3 regions of the Devosia sp. J20-27 genome follow, and region 2 is predicted to be linked to each of the others. Evidence: predicted binding sites of a transcription regulator. Region 2 holds the regulator's gene; each other region holds the start of a gene.

Region 1 (7,560 bases), 1.3 Mb from region 2:
ACGACGAATCAACGCCCAGACCGGACGAGATTCGCCCGGTTTGCAAGCTTCACAGTGTCATTTCACCCGGGTGCGGGTCAGTCGCCCTCACCGGGGGCCGGCGAGAAATATTTCTCGAACTTGCCGGTCTCGCCGTCGAAATCCTTGGCATCGGGAGGCGCATCGCGCTTCTCGGTGATGTTGGGCCAGACGGCGGCATATTTGGTGTTGATCTCGAGCCAGGTGTCGAGGCCGCCCTCGGTGTCGGGCTTGATGGCCTCGGCCGGGCATTCCGGTTCGCAGACGCCACAGTCGATACACTCGTCCGGATGGATGACGAGCATGTTCTCGCCCTCATAGAAGCAGTCGACGGGGCAAACCTCGACGCAATCCATGTATTTGCACTTAATGCAATTGTCCGTGACGATATAGGTCATCTGGCCGTTCGGGTCCTCAGCGGAACTAGGGGATGGCAGGCCGGCGAGCCTGCGGGTCAGGTGCTAAACCGTTTTTCCCGTCGCCGCAAGCCGCCCGGATGCATGGCGGCATGGTCCATGATGCGGGGTTGACCTCAACCATGGTTGAGGGTGCAGACTGCGCTGCGCCGAGCTATTCGCCGTCGCCGGTGAGGCGGTCGGTGTCGCGGCGCTCTTTCTTGGTCGGCCGCCCGGCCCCCGCCTCGCGAAAGCCAAAGAGCGGCGGCGCCTCGGCCCTGGGCAGCGGCGGCGGCGAAATGTCTTCGTAGAGCCCCTGGGCTTCGGCGGCGGGGCCGCGGCGGCTGCCGGTATCAAGCACGCGCCAGACGCGCAGCTGGCTGTGGATGGTCATGGTGAGGACGTCGCCGGCGCCCACCTTGTGGTCGGAGCGGTCGGTGCGCTCGGAATTGACCCGGACATCACCGGCCTCGATCAGCTTCTGCGCCAGGGTGCGCGATTTGACGGCGCGCGAAAAGAACAGCCATTTGTCGAGCCGCTGCTTGTCCAAGCACCGCCCCTCGATCAGGACTTCGGGTTCTTGAGCGCTGCGAGAGCCGCCCAGGGCGAGTTGGGATCGATCTTGGTCTCGCGCTGTTCGCGCGGACGGTGTTCTTTCCAGTCGTCCTTGGGCTTGTCGAAGCGCTTGCCGCCGCCACCGCCCGGCTTGCCACCCTTGCCGTCACGCCGGCCCTCGAAACGCGGCCGTCCGCCCGACTTGCCATCGGCATCGGGACGGGTGAAGCGCTTGGGACGGTCCTGGCCCTCGGCGCCTGACGTGCCATCGGCGGCGGGTGCATTGGCGGAGCGGTTGCGACGCGGCCCCTTGTTGTCGTGGCGGGCATTGTCGCGGCGACCGCCGGGGAACCAGACCTCGTCGAATTCGGGCTCGGCCTTCTCGGCCGGCGCGGCCTCGGCAGCCACGTCGGGTCCATCGGCCTGAGATGCATCAGCCTGAGGTGCTGCAGTTGCTTCCGCAGCGGCCGCCGCTTCGGCGCCGGGAGCTGACGCGCCTAGATCGCTGGCAGCGGCATCGATCGCGGCATTGTCCGTTCCGGCCTCGGCGGCTGCCGGGGCAGGGACGCCCTCGATGGCCTCCTGGGCCGCATCGTTGACGGCCGCATCGGCCAGATCGGCGGCATCCGGTGCCTCGGTGGCCGTTGCTTCGGCAGCAGCGGCCTGCGGAGCGGCGGTGTCATCGGCTACTGGCGCGGGGGGCGGCGTCTCGACAACCTTGGGCGTGCGGCGCACGCGGTAGCCGAGCGAGGTCAGGATCGAGGCAAAGTCGTCGCCGGCCGTGCCCAGCAGCGATGTCATCTCGACGGTCACGCGGAAACCGTTGCCCTCGGCAACGCCGGCCGGCGGCTCGCCTTCGTGGCGCTTGGGATCCATGGCAATCAGCGGCCGGATGATATCGGCGAGGCGCTCCAGAATATCGACGCGTACGGCGCGCTTGCCGGCCACCTTGAAGCCCGCGACTTCATAAAGCTTGGGATTGACCTCGGGGTCGATCAGGAAGCTGGTGCGGCCCGACAGCACGATCTGCGGCAGGTCGGAGACGCCCGGCTGGCGGACGCCGCCGTTCTTGAGGGCCCAGAGGATCAGCGCCAGCTCGCGCGGCGCGGGTTTCAGGCTCATGGGCACGTAGATGTGGTAGGCCCCGAACTTGACGCCGAGCTTGCGCATCTTGGCGCGCACGTCCTGGTCCAGTCCCTTGACGTCGTCGGCCACGGCCGAGCGCGGCAGCAGGCCGAGATGCTCGGAGAGCTGGAAGGCGATGCCGCGGGCGGTGCCTTCAAGATCGGCGGGCTCAGCCAGCTGCATGATCGATTCAAGCTGCGTGTTGATGGAGTGGCGCAGCCAGAGGTTGAGCCGGTCCTGCACGCGTTCGAGCTCGGGGCCGCTCAGGCTGTCGTCGGCCAGCACCAGAAGGCGCGGCGCCAGCAGCGTCTCGCCCTCGGCCAGGTTGGCGACGACTTCGCCCCGCCAGCGCACGGTGCCGTCGGTGGCGAGCACGAATTCCTCATTGGGCGCGCCGGCGAGGCGCTCGGCCCGCTTGGCGATCTCGGGGGCGACCACCTGGCTGGCGGCGGCGCGCAGGTTCTTCGAGTCGCCGTCATCGGACCGCGCCAAGGTGAAGCGGAAGCCCTCGATCGAGCCAATAAGATGACCTTCGAGGCTCACTTCGCCGCGGTCGTTTACTTCAGGCGATACCATATGCTTGTCTCTCAAGTGGCGCATGAGAACGCTGGTCCGGCGGTCCACGAAACGCTGTGTGAGGCGTTCGTGCAAAGCGTCGCTCAGGCGGTCTTCAATGTCCCGCGTCTTTTCGCGCCAATGCGCGGGGTCTTCAAGCCAATTTCTGCGGTTGGCGACGAACGTCCAGGTGCGGATCTGGCGTATCCGGTTGGATAGCGTATCGATATCACCTGAAACATTGTCGCAGAAGCGTACCTGCTCGGCAATCCAGTCCTCGTCGACTTTGCCGCGCCTGATCAGATCGACATAGACGCGGGTGATGATTTCGCCGTGCTGCGCCGGCGAGATGTCGCGATAGTCGGGAATACTGCAGCAGGCCCAGAGCAACTCCACGGCGGCGCGATTGGTTGCCAGCGCGGCGGCCTCGTTGCGGGCCAGGAACTCCAGCGCATGCTGGTCGGTGGCCATCGGCACCCGGGTCAGCTGCTTGCGGTCCGGCGAGCGGTCGAGGCTGCCCAGCAGCCTGTCGAGCGAGGCGAAATCAAGCTCGCTGTTGCGCCACTGCAGCACCCGGACCGGTTCGAAATCGTGGGTTTCGAGCCGGACGATCAGTTCCTCGTCGAAATCGCCGGCATTGCCGGTGACGCCGAAACTGCCGTTGATCATGTGGCGGCCGGCGCGGCCGGCGATCTGGCCAAACTCCGCCGGGGTCAGCGGCCGGGTCTGGTGGCCATCGAACTTGCGGTCGTCGGCGAAGGCGACATGGTGGACATCGAGATTGAGCCCCATGCCGATGGCGTCGGTGGCGACGAGAAAGTCGACATCGCCGTTCTGGTACATGTCGACCTGGGCATTGCGGGTGCGGGGGCTGAGGGCGCCCATTACCACTGCCGCGCCGCCGCGCTCGCGGCGGATCAGTTCGGCAATGGCGTAGACCTGGCTGGCCGAGAAGGCGACGATGGCCGAGCGCTTGGGCTGGCGCGAGATCTTCTTGGAGCCCGAGTAGAGCAGTTCGGAAAAGCGCGGCCGGTAGATGATGTCGGCGTCCGGCAGCAGGGCACGGATGACGGGTGCCATGGTGGCGGCGCCCAGCAGCAGCGTTTCGTGGATGCCGCGGGCGTGCAGGATGCGGTTGGTGAAGACGTGGCCGCGGTCGAAATCGGTGGCCACCTGGATTTCGTCGATGGCAAGGCACTCGACCGGCATGTCGAGCGGCATGGCCTCGACGGTACAGACCCAGTAGCGCGCCTTGGGCGGAACGATGCGCTCCTCTCCGGTCACCAGCGCCACGTGCTGGGCGCCGATGCGGTCGACGACCTTGTGGTAGACCTCGCGCGCCAGCAGCCGCAATGGCAGGCCGATCATGCCCGAGCGGTGCGCCAGCATGCGCTCGATGGCGAAGAACGTCTTGCCGGTGTTGGTGGGGCCGAGGATCGCCTTGAGCGAGCCGGAATTACCTGCGGTCATCTATCGCTATGTAAGGAGGAACGGCGCGCGATGCGAGTGTTTCAAAGGGAGACCAGATTTCTCCCGTTTTGGGCGCCGGAGTTAAGGGTTGGCACGAAACGCGAACAAAACGAGACAGAATCGGCCGCGACTCGAAAATCCGCCTTTGTTCACCCCAGCATATGGTGTGCCACCCGCTGATTCTAGCGCTAGAGGCGATCAAAGGTGTGCGTGATCCCCGGTTTCTCCCCCGAAACGGTTCAGCTTCCTTACCAGAGTGCTAATTTCGGCCCTCTGGCGGCCCGATGCCGGTAGTTGTGAAGCGAAGGTAAACGGCTCTGGTGCAAATATTTTTTTGCATGTTCATGGGGGAGCGCCCGGCGCACGGGGATCGCCGAGGCGCATATTGAGAAAATCGGCATTGACCGTGCCATCGCGGGACGGCCCGGGCGTTAGGACGCTGTTAACCATGAATGCGGGGCCGGCGCTTTCGGAGCGCAGTTCGCCGCATCATGGTCTCAGGCCCGCCGGGATCGACCGCTTCGACAACCTGTGCCGCTTCGGCACGGAAACCGGCAGCCTGAGACGCGCGCGTTAACTCCTGCATCAAACCGTGAACGAACATGGGGCGAATCGTGGGCCTGTGGATAAAAGTGCTTTGTTCACCCACACTTGGTGGTGGTCGCCAGGCTGCCGACCCACAAGCGACCCGATATCGGACCGATCCGACCGCACGATCGGGGGTCCGACGTTCATCTCCGTCACCAAAGCCTTAAGAAATCAGGGTTTTCCTGCCAGCGCAGGCAAGTGTTAGCAGCCGGTTAACAGCACCCGCTGTCGAAGATTTCTGCTGCTCACCTTTGCATCCCCGGCCGGCGGCGGCCTTGAGGCGCAAAATTGAGGAAAAAGCCTTTGACCGTCCCGGCATGGGACGCCCGAGATCTTCATGTTTCGCTAACCATAAATGTGGCGGCGTCTGGTTGAGACTTCCGCGGCCTGGCGTCCGCACCCGGTTCGAGTGTCGGAGGCACGCGCCATCGCCGGTCTGTTGCCGGCGCGGCGGGGCCGCGGAGAAAATGCTCAGCAGTCGGCGGTGAGCGGGACCCAGTTGCTGGCCACGGTGCTGCCGGGAATGACGACGCGGTATTCCGCATCGATCGGGGTGACGATGTTCATCGGCTTGGAATAGCTGCCCATGATCACGCCATTGGCGCCCTTGACGGTGGTGACGTTATAGGGGCCGGACACCTGGCCGCCCTTGCGCACGATCAGGATCGGCAGGGTGCCGGGCTTGTTGGTGCGGACCCAGGCGGTCAGCTTGGCCGGGCCGGGGCAGATATTGTTGGCCGGCGAGATGATGCCGAGCTGGGCGCTGGTCGCCTTGAGCTTGACCTGGCCACCGGCCTTGAGGTCGAGGGCACTGGCGCTGCCGGTGACGGCAGTCAGGGTGAGCAGCGCGATGAGGCCGGCTTTGAGGGTCGAGGTCATGGTGTGCTTCTCCGTTGGTGCAGAGAAGATGTGGCCTGGGGATTGAACTCCGCCTGAGCGATGCGTTTATCCGAGGTTCATCGTGGCGGCCGGCAGAGCGGTCTTGCGCCCGGCGGGTTCAGTTGCCGATCGGAAGGCGCAGGCCGACGGTCAGGGCGTGCGATGCCATGCGGAAGTTATAGGGCTCCGTTGGCGAATTGTTGGGCGGAGGCGCCACCGGCACACCGCCACCGCTCGCCTGTCCCAGGTCGGTATAGCGATAGGTGAAGTCCAGAGTGCCGTTGCCGCCTATCAGATCGGCCAGGGCAAAGGACACGCCGCCCCCGGCAGACCACGCCAGATTGATCTGATCGCTGCCGCTCCAACTGCGCGTCGTCTGCGCAGACGCGGCATTGTTGCGGGTCCATTCGCCCATCGAGACGCGGGCGATGCCGACGCCGCCGGTGAGGAAAGGCTGGATAGCCGACTCCGAGCCCGAGAGTGTCAGCGGCTCGACATAGAGATTGGCCATCAGCGCGAACGCGGACACGGCGCCATGGATGTCGGTCGCATGGTCGCCGGCGGGCGAAGGGTTGCCGCCCACGGCCGTGAGATAGGTGCCATCGACCTGCGTGGAACTGACGAAGCCGGCCGAGCCGTCGACGCGGACGCCGTTGCCCCAGTCATAGCCGAGGCCGATGCCGCCGGTGACCGATACTGGGCGATTGAGCGAAAAGGTAATGCGCGGGTCGCCCGCGCCGCCCGGACCATGCCAGTAGCCGCGGTCGGTAGCCAGCACATTGGCGCCCAGTTCGCCGCGGACGAACCAGCCTTCGTAGCCAGACACCACCGTGTCCTGAGCAAGCCCTGAGGCGGTCGTGCCGACGAGCAGCATTGTGGCAAGGGTCACTGTCTTGAGCGGGTTTGCGAGCATAGGTGGCCTCCTTGGGTATTCCGGGATCGACATCGGCGAGCCGCTCCCGCCATGCACTGATCGGCAGAGGACCGCGCCCGTGCTTCTGCACGGCAGTCCGTGACTATTCGCAATCCCGCTGCCTGACATTGATGGCCGTCAAAGCCGTGCGCGAATTCTGTTCCGATACTCGGTCAGCGGGCGGATTCCATCCCGTCCATCATGCAAACTTGGAGATCCGGCATGTTCAGAAAGATATCGCAGCGCTGGCTTTTGAGCGGAGTCGCGGCCGCCGCATTGCTGGTTGGTTCGGGCGCCTTGCCCGGAACCGTCGCTTCCGCAGCGGAAGGCAAGGGCACGCAGACCCAAACCCAGACCGGTCCAAATGCGGGCGCTGGTGGCAATTCGGACCAGGCAGGCGAAGGCGGCAAGGGCGCCATGGGCGGCGGCGTCGGCAGCGCCGCGGAAGAGGAGTCGGACGGCAAGGGCCCCAAGGCGGGCCAACCTGCGGGTGATAGCGGCGGCAAGCCGATCTGGGCCCAGGAAGGTATCCCGGAGGTTGAACTGGGCCGTCTCAGCGTCATCCGCAGTCCTGATCGGGTTCTGGACCACGCCCTCGACGAGGCCGTGAACAATTTCGATCCGGCACTGACCAGCATCTACGAGATGAGTGTCCTGCAGTTCGATGTCTATATCACGGCGCACTGGGATGACCCGGATTTCGCCATCATCGACTCGCCTCTCGAAAATCTGGCTCTGCTCAAGGAGCTCTGGACGTTGCAGACGACCAGCCTGCCTGTCGATCTGACCCAGACCAACATTATCGAACTCTCCGCTATCTTCATCGGCGTGGCGTCCGACAAGGCCATTCCGGTCAGCGTCGACACCATTATTGCTCTGGCACGGATCACGGGCGTGGACATGTCGCTCGCGACGGCGCAGGCGATCGCCGACAAGGCAGACGACGTTCGCGAAGCGGTGGCCGCCGCGCACGACGCCTAGTCGTAAGGCATGAACTGTTGCGAAGGTCGGGCGATTGCCCGGCCTTTGGTGTTGCTGCCCGCCGTCCGCCCCGGCCGCCGT
Region 2 (7,560 bases):
CAGCTATGGCAACAACAATGGCAGCGTGAACTGGGTCAATTCCTGGACAGAAACCGGCGACGATGACAGTGCATCGATTTCACACGCTAGCGACGATATTGGCATCACCTCCGGCCGCTTGAGATTGAGCGATAGCGGTGACAATGACGATGCATCGATCCAGCGAACCGTCAACCTAGCGGGCGCAAAATCCGCAACGCTGAGCTTCGACTACCGGCGTGATCTGGATCAAGGCAACGACATCGTCAGCGTCCAGATCGCCAAGGACGGCGTCAATTTCAGCGAAGTTCTTGAGCTCAAAGGCAACCAGCAGGACAGCGGGATGCTGCACATCTCCATCCCGATCACTGGCCCCTACACGAGCGACACCATCATTCGCATCGTAGCCGGCGGGGGGATGGAGAGTAACGATTTCGTCTATATCGACAATATCGATGTCACCTACAGCGCCGCGTCGACCAATAATTCGACCGGCTATACTGAGAACGGCGCGGCAGTTTCAATTGCAGCGGCAGGCCCGACCATTGTGGATGCTGACTCCCCCAATATGGCGGGCGCCACCGTCGTCCTGACCAATGCCAAGACAGGTGACTTCCTCTCGGTTGGCTCGCTGCCGCCCGGTATTGCCGCGTCGGTCGATATTTCGGTTGCCGGCAAGATCACCGTGGCTCTCAGCGGATCCGCTACGGTCGCCAACTATGCGACGGCCATCAAGGCGATCGGCTTTGGCAATCATACGGACAACCCGGACACGACGTCTCGCACCGTCACCGCGACAGTGACCGACGGGACCTCGACCAGCAACGTCGCAACCACGACCATTGGGGTGACTGCCGTAGCCGACGCCGCCGTCATCAATGTCCCATCGACACTCTACTACCTGTCCGAAGCCAGCACCGGGGACGTCAACGTCCTTAATCGCATCAGCTTCCAGGATGTCGACAGCTTTGGCATCGTGCGTGTCACGCTGTCCATGAATGATAGCGACGACTCCCTCACGGCCTCGAGCGGCGCTGGCGTGACCGTGAACGGCAGTGGCGGCCGTGCCATCACCCTCGACGGCACCATTTCGGCGATCAACGCATATCTGGCGGCTGGGAATGTGCTTTGGAACCCTGACGGCTCAAGCAATGGCGAGGGAGGTGTCGTGACGATAACCATCGACGACAACGGAACTGCGTCCGGCGGCAACATCACGACCACGACCGCCAACATCGTTGAATTCTCTCCGGACACCAGCGGTCCACTCTCCAACAATTACGCTGCAGTCAATATCGTCGGAGATGACGCCTATACACCGCCATCCGGTTCCTCCGGCAACAACGATACTATCGTCACCTCCTGGAGCCACACCACATCGTCCGCCATCACCTATAATGGGGTGTCGGGCAACGGTGACACAATCACCCTGGTCTTCACCTCGATCCAACTTGAGACACTCTTGGCTCTCGGCGCCAACTCGGCACTCGACTACTATCTGGACGGCGACATCAACTCCAATCTTGATCTGGGCAGCACCAGCTGGAACGCCATCGTCAACAACTACGACAATGCCGCGCTTGCGCTTGCGGCCGGCCCAGACAGCTACGTCACCTACACAGCGATCGGGGCAATCGACGCTAACCTGCCCACATTCGATGGCTCGCCAGACAACAATACAAGTGGCGATACCGTGATAGGCGGCGCGGGGGCAGATACGCTGAATGGTGGTGGCGGCAACTCCGACACGGCCGATAACGGCACTGATATCCTCGTCGGTCTGGATGGCGATGATGTCCTCTGGGGCGGCGCCGGCGACGACCTCTTGCTGGGCGGTTCGGGCAATGACAAGCTGCACGGCGGCAATGGCAATGACATCCTCTCTGGCGGCCTCGACGCTGACGATTTCATCTTTGCGGCCTCTGGCTCGTCACATGCGGACAAGATCACCGACTACAGCTTCTCAGAGGGCGATCGCATCGACCTGGGTGGCCTGCTGGACGCCGCCTTAGGGACTAACCCCATCCCAGCTGACCAGATCCAGGATTACGTGCGTCTGACCCAGACCGGTCAGGACGTGACCATCCAGGTGGATACCAACGGATCTTCGAACGCCGGGGGGGTAGTGTGGACCAGCGTTTCCGTACTTGTCGGCTACGGCACCGCCAGCGGCGCCGATCCGGTCAACATCGTTTTCGACGGCACCGAGCATACGTTTCTGATCTGATTGCAGCGAACGCGCAAAACAAATGGCCCGCTCGGGCGGGCCATTCTCACTTTCGAGGCTCAATAGCGGGCCTGCCCTCAGTTCCCCTCGCCCAGCCGGATCGCGCTCATGCCGCCCTTGCCCATGGCAACGGCACTCTGGCCACCCTTGAAGCCGTGCACGTAGCTCTTTGAGCCCACGAACGAGACGATCGGCTTGTAGGTGCGGAAGATGTCGTCACTGGCGGCGGTGTTCGAGAGATTGTCGAGGATGAAGCGCTTGCCCTCGACATGCACGGCAAGCACCGCGTGGTAAAGCTGGCGCCGCGTATCCTTGAGCACGATGAACTGCAACTGGTCCGGCGCAAAGCCGAGTTTGGCCAGCAGTTGCATCTTGGCGATGGCAAAGTCCTCGCAGTCACCGGCGCCGCGCGCGGCGCTCTGCGCCAGCGTCTGCCAGGTGTCGCCCTTGTCCGAGCGATAGGCGATGGTGCGGTTGACTTCACGATTGATCAGCTTGAGGGCCTCGACCTGCGGCAGGCGCCGCGCCCGCTCGGCCACGGCCGCCAGTCTCGTCCGGCGGCGCTCTTGCAAAACCCGTTGGCGCAGAAATCGCTCGCCGAGACAGCTGCGGGCTTCACCTTGCCCCACTGGGCGAAGGCCGGCAGTTTCCCGATCGGCACGACCACCGACTTGAACACATTATAGTTCGGCGCCACCGTGCGCACCGGCGCCGTCACTTCCATGCGCGGCATCAGCGAGGCGGTGGCAAAGGCGTCATAGCTCGGCCGCAGCTTCAGCGAGGCAACATCGAACCGCAGTTCGTTGCTGGGCTCACTCGAGGGCAGACCCAGATCGAAACGGGCTTCTGCCGCCGGCATGCCCGATATCATGCCAGCCAGCAACGCCGCGGCAGCCAGGACAGATTTGTTTGTTGTTTTGAGCATTCTGCTCTCCCTGTTACGAGAGAGCCTAGTTTTGAAATTCTAAGACTATGCCAACTGGCATGCTCTATTTGGCATTACTTAAATCGATCAAAAGCAATCCATTAAGCTTGCCAAACCCTAAATCACGCTCGCGCCGGCTCGGCGAAGTCCCTGCATACCGAATATTTACCCCGGCTGTTGCAGAACAGAACTGGAACATCTATACATCGTTCAGCCTTTGTTCCGATTCTGCTCACGGGGCCTGCCAAATGTTGACACGCAAACAGCACGAACTGCTCATGTTCATTCATGAGCGCATGAAGGAGGCGGGTATTCCGCCCTCCTTCGATGAAATGAAGGACGCGCTCGATCTGCGCTCCAAGTCCGGCATCCACCGGCTGATCACGGCGCTGGAGGAGCGCGGCTTCATCCGGCGGCTGCCCAACCGGGCCCGGGCCCTCGAAGTGGTGCGCCTGCCCGACTCGATGAACCCCTCGCTTGGCGGCCGCAAGGCGCGCTTCGAGCCGAGCGTCATCGATGGCAGCCTGGGCCGTGTCTCGGCGCCACCGCCACGCGCCGCCACGGCCATCTCCACTGCCTCGGAGGCGGGCCGTCCGGTCACCATTCCGGTCATGGGCCGCATCGCTGCCGGTACGCCCATCGAAGCCATCCAGAGCCACAGCCACACCATCACCGTGCCGCCCGAGATGCTGGGCTCCGGCGAGCATTTCGCGCTCGAAGTGCGCGGCAACTCGATGGTCGAAGCCGGCATTTTCGATGGCGATACGGTGCTCATCCGCAAGCAGGACAACGCCTCGACCGGCGAGATCATCGTCGCCCTCGTCGACGACGAGGAGGCCACGCTCAAGCGCCTGCGTCGCAAGGGTAATTCCGTGGCGCTCGAGGCCGCCAACCCGGCCTACGAAACGCGCATCTTCCCACCCGACCGGGTCAAGGTACAGGGCCGCCTCGTCGGCCTGCTGCGCAAGTACTGAGCACGCAACTCTGACCCTCCCCGTGGGTCGTCTCTGGGCCGGTGGACAGCACCGGCCCTTTTTTTGTGCCCGCCACGTGCCGATCCGGGTCGGATAGTGCCCCGAACCGCAGAAATGACTGAACCACCTTCCGGAAATGCTGGAGCTTGGCCGCACAAAAGGCCAAACAGGGGGCAACCGACGGGAGGAGCAGGTTTTGGCAGGCACGGCAGACTGGATCGCAATCGACTGGGGCACGTCCAACCTGCGGCTATGGGGGATCGACGCCAGCGGCGACATCGCCTTTGCACGCAGCTCCGATCAGGGCATGGGCAAGCTGACGCCCGGGCAATATCCGGATGTGCTCGCCGCGCTGCTGGACGGCGCGATTGATCCAGGCACTGAAATCGATGCACTGATCTGCGGCATGGCTGGCGCTCGCCAGGGCTGGCTCGAGGCCCCCTATCTCGATGCCCCCGCCGATCTTTCCACTTTGGCCGCACGCGGCGTCACCCCCGATCTGCCCGGCAAGCTGCGCGCCACGATCCTCCCCGGTGTCTGCCTCAGGCGCGAAGGCGCCGAGGACGTCATGCGCGGCGAGGAGACGCAACTGCTCGGTCTCTCCGCCCTTCAGCCCGGTTTCGAGGGCCTCGTGGTCATGCCCGGCACCCATTCCAAGTGGGCCACCCTCAGCGGCCACCGGCTGGAGCGTTTCTCCACCGCCATGACCGGCGAACTCTTCGAGGTGCTGCGCACCCACTCGGTGCTGCGGCACTCGCTGCAGGGTGAAGTCGAGGGGCCGGACCGCGACGCCGGCTTCGATGCCGGCCTTTCCCAAGGCCTCGACGCACCTGAGCGCCTGACCGCAACGCTCTTCAAGGTCCGCGCCGGCTCGCTGCTCTCGGGCCGCTCCGCCCCCTGGTGCGCCGGCTTCCTGTCGGGCCTGCTGATCGGCACCGAAATCGGCGGCCAGCGCGACTGGCTGACCGATGCCGAAATCCCGCTCGTCGGCAGCACCGGCCTGTGCCGGCTTTATGCGCGCGGCTTTGCCGTGCTAGGGGCCAGAACCCGCATCGTCGATGCGACCGACGCCACTCTCGCCGGGCTGAAGGCCGCCCGCGCTGCCTGAGGATACCATGCTCGAACACCGACACATCATCGCCATCCTGCGCGGCATCTCGCCCGCCGAAGTCACCGACGTCTGCGAGGCGCTGGTGGCTGCCGGCATCACCCTGATCGAGGTGCCGCTCAATTCCCCCGATCCGCTCAGTTCGATCGGCAGCGCCGCGAAACTCTTTGCCGGCCGCGCCGAGATCGGCGCCGGCACCGTGCTCAGCATCAAGGATGTCGACGCGGTCGCTGCCGCCGGCGGCACCTTCATCGTCTCGCCCGATACCTTCCCCGATGTCATCGTCCGCACGCGCGACAAGGGCCTCAGGAGCTATCCCGGCGTGTTCTCGCCGTCCGACGCCTTCTCCGCCCTGCGGGCCGGCGCCAATGGCCTGAAATTCTTCCCGGCAGAAGTGCTCGGCCCCAAGGGCATCAAGGCGATGAAGGCCGTGCTGCCGCCCGAGGTGCCGCTCTATGCCGTTGGCGGCGCCAACCCCGACAATTTCGCCGAGTATTTCGCTGCCGGTTGCGCCGGCTTCGGCCTCGGCACCTACATTTTTAAACCCGGCATGTCGGCCGCGGACGTGGCTGCCCGCGCCCGCACCGCCGTCGCCGCCTATGACGCAGGACAGACCAAATGAACCAGAAAGCCGAACTCTTCGTCGATAGCCGCTGCGAACTGGGCGAGGGGCCGTTCTGGAACCCGCTCGTTGGCAGGCTCTTCTGGTTCGATATTCTCAACCAGACCCTGCTCAGCGCCGGCCCCGACGGTCATCTGGTCGATCGCATCACCTTCAAGGACACGGCCGCCGCCGCTGCCGTGGTCGACGAAGACACCCTCGCCGTGGCCCAGTCGGGCGCCCTGCTCCGCTATTCGTTCTCGTCCGACAGCACCACCGTCATCGACACCATCGAGGCCGATGTCCCCGGCAACCGCACCAATGACAGCCGCATGGATCGCTCCGGCGGCTTCTGGATCGGCACCATGAATCGCCACGGTGGCGCCCACAAGACCGGTGCCGTCTATCAGTGGAAGGACGGCACCCTGACGCCGATCCTTGCCAATGTCGGCATTCCCAACTCCATCTGCTTTTCGCCCGACGGCAGCCGCGCCTATTTCACCGATGCCGGCGCCGTCATCCAGACCGCGCCGCTCGATCCGGCGACCGGCCTGCCCAATGGCCCGTGGACCGATCTGGTTGCCGGCGGCGCACCGGGCGGCGCCGATGGCTCGGTGGTCGATAGCGAGGGTTTCATCTGGAACGCCCGCTGGGGCGGCTCCTGCGTCGCCCGCTTTTCCCCCCAGGGCAAGCTCGACCGCATCATCGAGCTGCCGGTGCCCAACGTCACCTGCCCGGCCTTCGGCGGCGCCGACATGAAAACGCTTTATATCACCACCGCCCGTGAGAACCTCTCGCCCGAGCAGCTCGAGGCGTTCCCGCTGTCCGGCAGCGTCTTCGCCATCAATGTCGATGTGGCGGGCCTCACCGAGCCTTTCCTCAAGCTCTGAGAGCCCGGACAGGTTGTTCCCCGGCGCCGCCGCCTGCTGATCGGTGGCGCCGCGCATGAAACCCAGCGGCGTCAACGTGGCGACGCCCTCCAGGGCCGGCTGAGGCCGGTCTTGGCCGCGCGGACCTCGAAGCCGCTGCCGGTCCAGCGCAGCCAGTGTACGCCGCCCTGCTCCAGCGCATCCGCATCGATCACCGTCGGCGCCGCACAGACCGCCGGCGCGTCGCGTCGCGTGATCACCACGTCGGCGCTGCCGCAATCCTCGAAGAACCCTGACGGGTCGTTGATCAGCGCCAGACGAAAGCCCGCGGGACTGTCCACCAGGCATCCAACGCTGTCGCAGCGTCCCGCCCCGGTGGCGATCGGCTCGCCATAGGTCTCCTGCCACACGTCGACCGCAAAGCTCCCGGCCTTGCCGTCGACCAGTTGCAGCCCTGCCGCCGTGCGCACGGCCACCGCCCGCGTGGTGTCGGCCACCAGCACATCGGGCGGCCGGTCCAGCGCAAACAGCAGTACCGCCGGCAGCAGCAGCGCCGGTCCTGCCAGTTTCCACCACCGTGGCACCACCGCGAACCAGGCCAGCGCGACGAGGCCGAATGCCAGCGCCAGCGGGGTCAGCAGCGGGTGCAGGCTCAGCCCCGCACTCCACTCCGTGACCGTCCGGGCAATCCAGATCAACCCCTCCAGCAGCACCTGCAGCACCGAGAGGAACGGCCCTTCCCAGCCGAACGGCAGCAACAGCGCCGAGATCACAATGGCAGTCATGATCGGTGCGATCAGGATCAGCGCCATCAGGTTGGCGAGCAGCCCCAACGGCGCCGTCTGCTGGAAATGATAGGCCGAGAACAGCAGCGTCG
Region 3 (7,560 bases), 370 kb from region 2:
GCCGTCAACGAGCGCTCGGTGCGCCCGGAACGCTCGATCATTCACGCGCTACCCATCGGCTATGCCCTCGATGGCCAGAAAGGCGTCAAGGACCCGCGCGGCATGGTGGGCGAACGCCTCAGCGTCGATGTGTCGGTGATCTCGGCCGAAACGCTGGCCATGCGCAATATCGAGCTGGTGCTGCATCGCTGCCATCTGCAGATCGAGGCGCTGGTCGCCACGCCCTACGCCTCGGGACTGTCGACGCTTGTCGACGACGAGTCGCAGCTGGGCGTGGCCTGCATCGATCTGGGCGGGGCGACGACGACCGTCTCGGTCTTTGCGGAGAACCAGCTGGTCTATACCGATGCCATCGCCATTGGCGGGCACCATCTCACTCTCGATATCGCCCGCCACCTCTCGGTCAGCGTTGCCGATGCCGAGCGGATCAAGACCGTCTACGGCTCGGTACTGCCGGCCCAGGCCGACGAGCGCGACCTCATCCCCATCGTTCCGGTCGGCGCCAGCGAGGACGAGGCGCCGGGCCAGATCCCGCGCTCGCACGTCACCCGCATCATCCGCCCGCGCATCGAGGAAATGTTCACCGCCGTGCGCGATCGCATGCAGGCCACCGGCATGATGGATATCTGCGGCTGCCGCTTCGTGCTCACCGGCGGAGGCAGCGAACTCACCGGCCTGCCGGAAGTCGCCCGCCGCGTCCTCGCCCGCAATGTCCGCAACGGCCGCCCGATGGGCATTTCCGGCCTGCCCGAGATGGCCAAGGGCCCCGCCTTTGCCTGCGTTGCCGGCATGCTGATCTACCCCCAGGTCTGCGCCCAGGAATTTTCCGAACCGCGCACGGCCCGCCTGACCGGCACCGACGGCTACATCGCCCGCGTCGGCACCTGGCTGAAGTCGGCGTTCTAGCCCGCCCTCCGCTTCTTCACCCGCGCGAACGGTTCGGCGGCGTCGTCGAACACAGTGCGGCCGCCATAGTCCTCGGAACGGCGCCATTCCTCGTCCACAAACTCCTGAAAGCCCGGACCCTTTGCCGTGGCTTCGAGCTGCCGCGTCTGGTGGTCGAGCCGTTTGATGGCGCTGGACTCCTCGCTGTGGCCGAGCCGCGCCTTGACCACGGCGTATTTCAGCACCCGGATAGTCTCGTCGTAGACTTTCAGCGGCACCGGGAAGGGGGCACCGTCCTTGCCGCCATGCGCCATGGCGAAGCGGGCAGGGTCGGTGAAGCGGTGCGGAGCGCCGTGGATCACTTCGGCCACCTGGGCCAGCGACTTGACGGTGCGGGCGCCGATGCCGGGCACCAGCAGCAGCTCGGAGAAGTCCCTCGGCGCCTGCCCTTCGGCGGCGGCCAGCGCGCCATGCAGGCGCCGCATGATCACGTCCTTTTCGCGGATGTCGTGATGCGCCGGCATGACCAGGTGGGGCAGGGTCATCTGCGCCGGTGGCGGCACCTCCTTGCGCGGCATCAGGTCGATCAGCTGGTCGACAATGCCGTCCGGGCCAAGCGTCGCCAGCAGGTCGAGCTGGGCCTTGCGGGAGTTTTCCGCCCGCCGGTCGGTGAGGTTGGTGATCTCGCCGCTGTTCTGGCCCTCGATCGCGACGTGCGGCGCATCGACGAAGTCGGTCAGGCCCTCCGAGGTCCAGTGGTAGCGCCGGGCGGTGCCGAAGTCGCCGCGCATGCCCTGTTGCACCACCACCCAGCTGCCGTCGGCGGCCACGATGAAGCCATGCAGATAGAGATCGAACCCGTCCTGGACCGCGGCGCTGTCGACCTTGGCGACGAGCCGGCTGGCCTGCGCCAGGGCGGCGCCGTCGAAACCGACGCGATTGCCGATCTCCACCAGTTCACCGGGAGTCTTGCGCGAATGCCTGCCGCGGCCGCCACAGACGAACAGTCCGAGTTCGCGCTCGAGCGGCTGCAGGCCACGCTTGAGTGCGCCGATGACGCTGGTGGTGATGCCGGAGGAATGCCAGTCCATGCCCATGACGGCACCGAACGACTGGAACCAGAACGGGCTCGACAGCCGGCGCAGCAGTTCCTCGCGTCCATATTCCTGGACGATGGCGTCGCAGATCACGGCCCCGAGTCTGGCCATGCGCTGGGCCAGCCATGGCGGTACCCGGCCGCCATGCAGTGGCAGATCGGCGCTGCCTGATCGCTGAGCCATTGGCGGCCCTCCTGTCTCGATACGGAACATAAAGGGAACGGTAACGAAAGTGAAGCGTCCTGATACAGAATTCGGAGGCCGTGGCGCCTTTCCGGGCTGGGTCGCATCGACCCGTTCATTCGTAAATTCAGAGTGTTAGCGCTTTGGGCTGCAGTTCCAGCCCATACTTAACCGGAGCTTACAAGTGTCCGGCAGCGTCTTGCATTTTGCGTCTGGGTTAACGGATTCGGCGGTTTTGTTAGGAGGCGGTTAACGAATTGGCGACTAAAACTTAATCAACACGCCACGATGGGGCCCTCCATGACGATCAATCTCACGATCCCTGACATCCAGGAACTCAAGCCGCGCATCACCGTCTTCGGAGTCGGTGGCGCCGGCGGCAATGCCGTCAACAACATGATCGCCTCTGGCCTGGACGGTGTCGACTTCGTGGTCGCCAACACGGATGCCCAGGCTCTGGCGCTGTCGAGTGCACAGCGGATCATCCAGCTGGGCGTGGCGGTCACCGAGGGTCTCGGCGCCGGCTCTCACCCCGAGGTCGGCAAGGCTGCCGCCGAAGAAAGCTGGGACGAGATCAATGATCACCTCTCCGGCTCGCATATGGTGTTCATCACCGCGGGCATGGGCGGCGGCACCGGAACCGGCGCGGCGCCGGTGATTGCGCGTGCCGCGCGCGAGCAGGGCATCCTGACGGTCGGCGTCGTCACCAAGCCGTTCCAGTTCGAGGGTAACCGTCGCGGTCGTCTGGCCGAGGATGGCATCGACGAGCTGCATCGCCATGTCGATACGCTGATCGTCATTCCGAACCAGAACCTCTTCCGCGTCGCCAACGAGAAGACCACCTTTGCCGACGCCTTCAAGATGGCCGACCAGGTGCTCTACTCGGGTGTCGCCTGCATCACCGATCTGATGGTCAAGGAAGGCCTGATCAACCTGGACTTTGCCGACGTGCGCGCCGTCATGCGCGGCATGGGCAAGGCCATGATGGGAACCGGCGAAGCCGAGGGCGAAGATCGTGCCCGTCATGCGGCAGAAGCCGCCATTGCCAATCCGCTGCTCGACGACGTGTCGATGCATGGGGCGCGCGGCCTGCTGATCTCCATCACCGGCGGTCCGGACCTGACGCTCTATGAAGTCGACGAGGCGGCGAGCCGCATCCGCGAGGAAGTCGATCCGGATGCCAACATCATTCTGGGCGCCACCTACGATCCGAACCTGAACGGCACGATCCGCGTCTCGGTCGTTGCGACCGGCACCGATGCCACCATGGTGCAGGCCATGGAGCCGATGGCTTCCAACAGCGGTCGCGCGCCGCTGCAGGTGCAGCAGCGCCGTCCGATGGCCGACGCTGCGCCCCAGCCGCAGCCGGAACCCGAGGTTAAGTCGTTCGAGCCGCTCGAATCACAGGTCGAGCAGGCCGTGGCCGAGGCGATCCAGGAGCCGACCTATACCAGCTACCAGGAAGACGACGGCGTGACGGTGGAGCCCTATATCCCGGCGGCTGCCCACAACATCATCGAAGAGGGCATGCGGGCCCCGGAAGCCCCGATTCCCAGCGTTTACGTGCCTTCCAGCGCCGAACGTCCCGATGGCCAGCGGCGCATGCCGCGGACCGAGGAACTGCCGGTTGTTGCAAGACGGTCACTCGCGCCCCAAGAAAAGCAGGACGTCGAGCCGCGCAATGCCCGCGCCCTGTTCAAGCGCCTCGCCTCCAATGTCGGCAATGCGCTGCGCTCGAGCGAGCCGCACGGGCTTGATGAAACCGAGCATACACGCGCCGACGATGCCGCTGCCCGCAGCGCCATAGAGGCCGGAACGCCTAGGGTTTCGCAGGGTTCGCAGCCCGCGCAGGGGGCTGCCGGGTCGCTCGACAAGCACGGCCGCGAGCCGGCTCCGGCGGCGCAGAAAGAGCATATCGAAATCCCGTCTTTCCTCCGGAAGCACGGCTGATCGAGGCTTAATCAGAGGTTAAAAACTTCGCCCGGTGCGGCTTCCGCGCCGGGTTTTTATTGGCTAAGACTGCACCGGGGCCGTCTGTCGGGGTTTGGAGTCTAATTGATGCAGAAACTTTCGGCGCGGCAACGCACCCTTGCTCGCGCGCTCGAATTCAGCGGTTTTGGTGTCCATAGCGGATTGCCCGTCACCCTCACCATCGAGCCGGCTCCCGCCGACAGTGGCTATCTGATTGCTCGGAAACTCGACAATGGCGTGACCGTCGGTCCGGTGCCGGTGCATTTTTCGCGCGTCACCCGCACCACGCTCTGCACCACGCTCGATCTTGGCGACAGCGTTTCCGTGGCGACAGTGGAGCATGTGATCTCGGCCCTTTCGGGCATGGGTGTCGACAATGCCCTGGTGACGCTGACCGGCGCCGAGTGCCCGATTCTCGACGGCAGCGCGCAGCCCTACGTCAACGGCATCATGGAAGCCGGCCTCGACGTGCAGCCGGCGCCGCGCCGCTACATCAAGATCATGCGGCAGGTTCTCGTCCGCAACAACGAGGCTTCCGCCGCGCTCGAGCCCTATAATGGCCGCATGCTGGACCTCGAGATCGATTTCGACAGCCGGGTCATCGGCCGCCAGCGCATGATCTTCGACTGGACGCCGCGCAAGTATTGCGACGACGTCGCCCGCGCCCGCACCTTCGGCTTCGTGCGCGATGCCAAGATTCTCCGCCAGGCCGGCTATGCCCTTGGCTCGTCCCTCGACAATTCCATCACCGTGCACGAGGACCGCATCCTCAATCCGGGCGGCCTGCGCTACGAGGACGAGTTCGTCCGTCACAAGCTGCTCGACGCCATCGGTGATCTGGCCCTGTGCGGCCTGCCGATCTATGGCCGGTTCCGCTCCTACAAGGGCGGCCATGCGCTCAACGCCCTCGTGCTGCACGGGCTGTTTGCGAGCGAAGCCAACTATGAGATAGTCTCGGCCGAAGATTTGCCGCTGGCCTTTGACGCACTCGACGACGTGCCCGATGGTCTCGAAGTGCGGCCTTATCTCCGTTCGGTCGGCTGATCCGGTTCTGCAGCCACAGTTTTGATCGTTTTTGTAAGTAGTCGGCTTGTCGCAAGACGGCGTGTAACGTGACGGGGCTATTCGTGATTACCAAGGCATCTGCGGGATATATCGGCCGGTTCGCCCGGATCGCGGCGATCGGTCTGCTGGCGGTTGCGCTTGCGGGATGCGACATGTTCGGCGCGCCCAAGATCAAGGAAGAGACCATCATCCCGCCGGAAACGCTCTATGCGACGGCGATCAAGGACATGGACAACCAGCGTTACGTGACGGCGGTGGCCAATCTCGAAAAGCTTGAGCGCCAGCATCCCTACTCGGACTACAACGAGAAGGCCAAGCTGATGCAGGTCTATGGCAATTACCGCATCGGCAAGTTCGACGAAGCGATTCTCGCTGCGGACCGCTACATCGCGCTCTATCCGTCCAACAAGGAAGTGCCCTACGTCCTCTACCTCAAGGGCAATGCCTATTTCGGACAGATCAAGGACATCACGCGCGACCAGCAGATTTCGCGCGACGCCATCGATACCTACACGCTGCTGATCTCGAACTATCCCAAGAGCGAGTACGCCAAGGACGCGCAGGAAAAGATCCTCGTGGCCTATGACCAGATGGCCGGCAAGGAAATGTCGGTGGGCCGCTACTACCTCGGCAACGGCCAGTATGCCGCCGCCATCAACCGCTTCCAGACGGTCGCCGAGAAGTACCAGACCTCGACACATATCGAGGAGGCGCTCTATCGCCTTACCGAATCCAACCTGGCGCTCGGCCTCGTCAGCGAGGCGCAGACGGCTGCTGCCGTGCTCGGCCACAACTATCCGGCCAGCCAGTGGTACAAGGATGCGGTCAGTCTGCTGCAGAAGCAGGGTCTGGCGCCGCAGATCAATCAGGGCAGCAAGCTGGCCACCCTGAAAAAGGCCTGACAATTTCGTTGCCAGTTTGTTCCTGCTCGCGCTAGGTTCGCCGTCGCGCGGCAGGGGCTATGATCCGCGCTGCTTTGAGGGGTTGTTCCCGGAATGCTGAGTGCGCTCTCGGTCCGCAACATCGTTCTGATCGATCAGCTCGATCTGGCTCTCGACGAGGGTCTGACCGTGCTGACCGGTGAAACCGGTGCGGGCAAATCCATCCTGCTTGATGCCCTGACGCTGGCGCTCGGCGGGCGCGGTGACGCGTCGCTGGTGCGGGCAGGGGCCGACAGCGGCCAGGTGGTGGCGGTGCTGTCGCTGCCGGCAGCCCATCCGGCGCGCGAGGCGCTGCGCGACAACGCGATTGCCGACGACGAGGATGTGATCCTGCGGCGCGTGCAGTTTGCCGACGGGCGCACCCGTGCCTTCATCAATGACCAGCCGGTGTCGGCCGGCCTGCTGCAGAGCGTCGGACGCCTGATCGTGGAAATCCATGGGCAGCACGACGACCGCGCGCTCGTCGATGTCGCAACGCACCGCACCTCGCTCGATATCTTCGGCGGCTATGACGTTGCCGCCGTGCGCATGGCCCACGCGACTCTGGTCGAGGCGGATGCCGCCGTGGCGCGGCAGCGGGCGATCATCGACGAGGCCCATTCGCGTGAGGACTATGCCCGTCACGTGGTCGAGGAACTCGCCGAACTCGGGCTCGAGGTCGGTGAGGAGGAAGTGCTCGCCGAGCGCCGCGCCCGGCTGATGACGCTGGAGCGTGCTGCCGAGGAAGTGCGCGATGCCGACGAGATCCTGAACGGACCCTCCGCGCCCGGACCGGTGCTGGCCGGGCTGATGCGGCGCCTGCTGCGCAAGGCCGAGGGTGGCGCGGCGATCTTCCAGCCCATCGTCGAGGCGCTTGATGCCTCGCTGGTGGCGCTCGACGGCACCTCGGATGCGCTTGAAACGCTCAAGCGCGAAATGGCCTTCGATCCCTCCGACCTGGAGCGGGTGGAAGAACGACTTTTTGCACTGCGCGCCGCAGCCCGCAAGCATCACGTCACCGCCGACGGGCTGATCGAGGTGCTGGCAAAGTACCGCGCCGAACTCGACATGCTGCAGAGCGGCGAAGAATCGCTGGTCGCTCTGGAAACCGCCGCGGCGGCCGCGCGCGCTGCCTATCTGAAGGCCGCCACCAAACTCAGCGCCGAGCGCGAGAAGGCAGCGAAGGCGCTGACCAAGGCGGTCGAGGCCGAGCTACCCGATCTCAAGCTCGGCGCTGCAAAATTCATCGTCGACCGGCAGGTCGATGCCGAGCGCGTGGCGGCCACTGGCTTCGACCAGATCGCCTTTCACGTGCAGACCAATCCCGGCACGCTGGCCGGGCCGCTGCTCAAGGTGGCCTCGGGCGGCGAACTCAGCCGCTTCCTGCTGGCGCTCAAGGTGGTGCTGGCCGATCGCGGCTCGGCTCCGGTGCTGATCTT

Evidence for each region. Region 2 encodes LexA, which represses DNA repair genes until DNA is damaged. Its sites were predicted from a motif close to TGTTCNNNNTGTGTTCNG; they were not measured.
Region 1: a site for LexA is predicted at 4,208-4,225, ahead of AC0L4C_RS07725 (helicase-related protein). Genes of this name have one in related genera too.
Region 3: a site for LexA is predicted at 2,188-2,205, ahead of AC0L4C_RS12385 (DUF763 domain-containing protein). Genes of this name have one in related genera too.

Annotation. Positions count from the first base shown of each region.
Region 1 covers NZ_CM147875.1:1,568,077-1,575,636, forward strand. Annotated here, with positions in the region: gene fdxA (ferredoxin FdxA) at 78-416, opposite strand; gene AC0L4C_RS07720 (RNA-binding S4 domain-containing protein) at 589-963, opposite strand; gene AC0L4C_RS07725 (helicase-related protein) at 978-4,118, opposite strand; gene AC0L4C_RS07730 (hypothetical protein) at 5,178-5,585, opposite strand; gene AC0L4C_RS07735 (outer membrane protein) at 5,704-6,498, opposite strand; gene AC0L4C_RS07740 (hypothetical protein) at 6,721-7,479, shown strand; gene AC0L4C_RS07745 (DUF3108 domain-containing protein) at 7,560-7,560, opposite strand, start outside.
Region 2 covers NZ_CM147875.1:2,884,803-2,892,362, reverse strand. Annotated here, with positions in the region: gene AC0L4C_RS14285 (calcium-binding protein) at 974-2,206, shown strand; gene AC0L4C_RS14280 (transglutaminase-like cysteine peptidase) at 2,284-2,745, opposite strand; gene AC0L4C_RS14275 (hypothetical protein) at 2,697-3,131, opposite strand; gene lexA (transcriptional repressor LexA) at 3,380-4,105, shown strand; gene AC0L4C_RS14265 (2-dehydro-3-deoxygalactonokinase) at 4,302-5,213, shown strand; gene AC0L4C_RS14260 (2-dehydro-3-deoxy-6-phosphogalactonate aldolase) at 5,221-5,835, shown strand; gene AC0L4C_RS14255 (SMP-30/gluconolactonase/LRE family protein) at 5,832-6,704, shown strand; gene AC0L4C_RS14250 (ComEC/Rec2 family competence protein) at 6,776-7,560, opposite strand, start outside.
Region 3 covers NZ_CM147875.1:2,516,310-2,523,869, forward strand. Annotated here, with positions in the region: gene ftsA (cell division protein FtsA) at 1-906, shown strand, start outside; gene AC0L4C_RS12385 (DUF763 domain-containing protein) at 903-2,165, opposite strand; gene ftsZ (cell division protein FtsZ) at 2,466-4,115, shown strand; gene lpxC (UDP-3-O-acyl-N-acetylglucosamine deacetylase) at 4,224-5,180, shown strand; gene AC0L4C_RS12400 (outer membrane protein assembly factor BamD) at 5,264-6,103, shown strand; gene recN (DNA repair protein RecN) at 6,197-7,560, shown strand, end outside.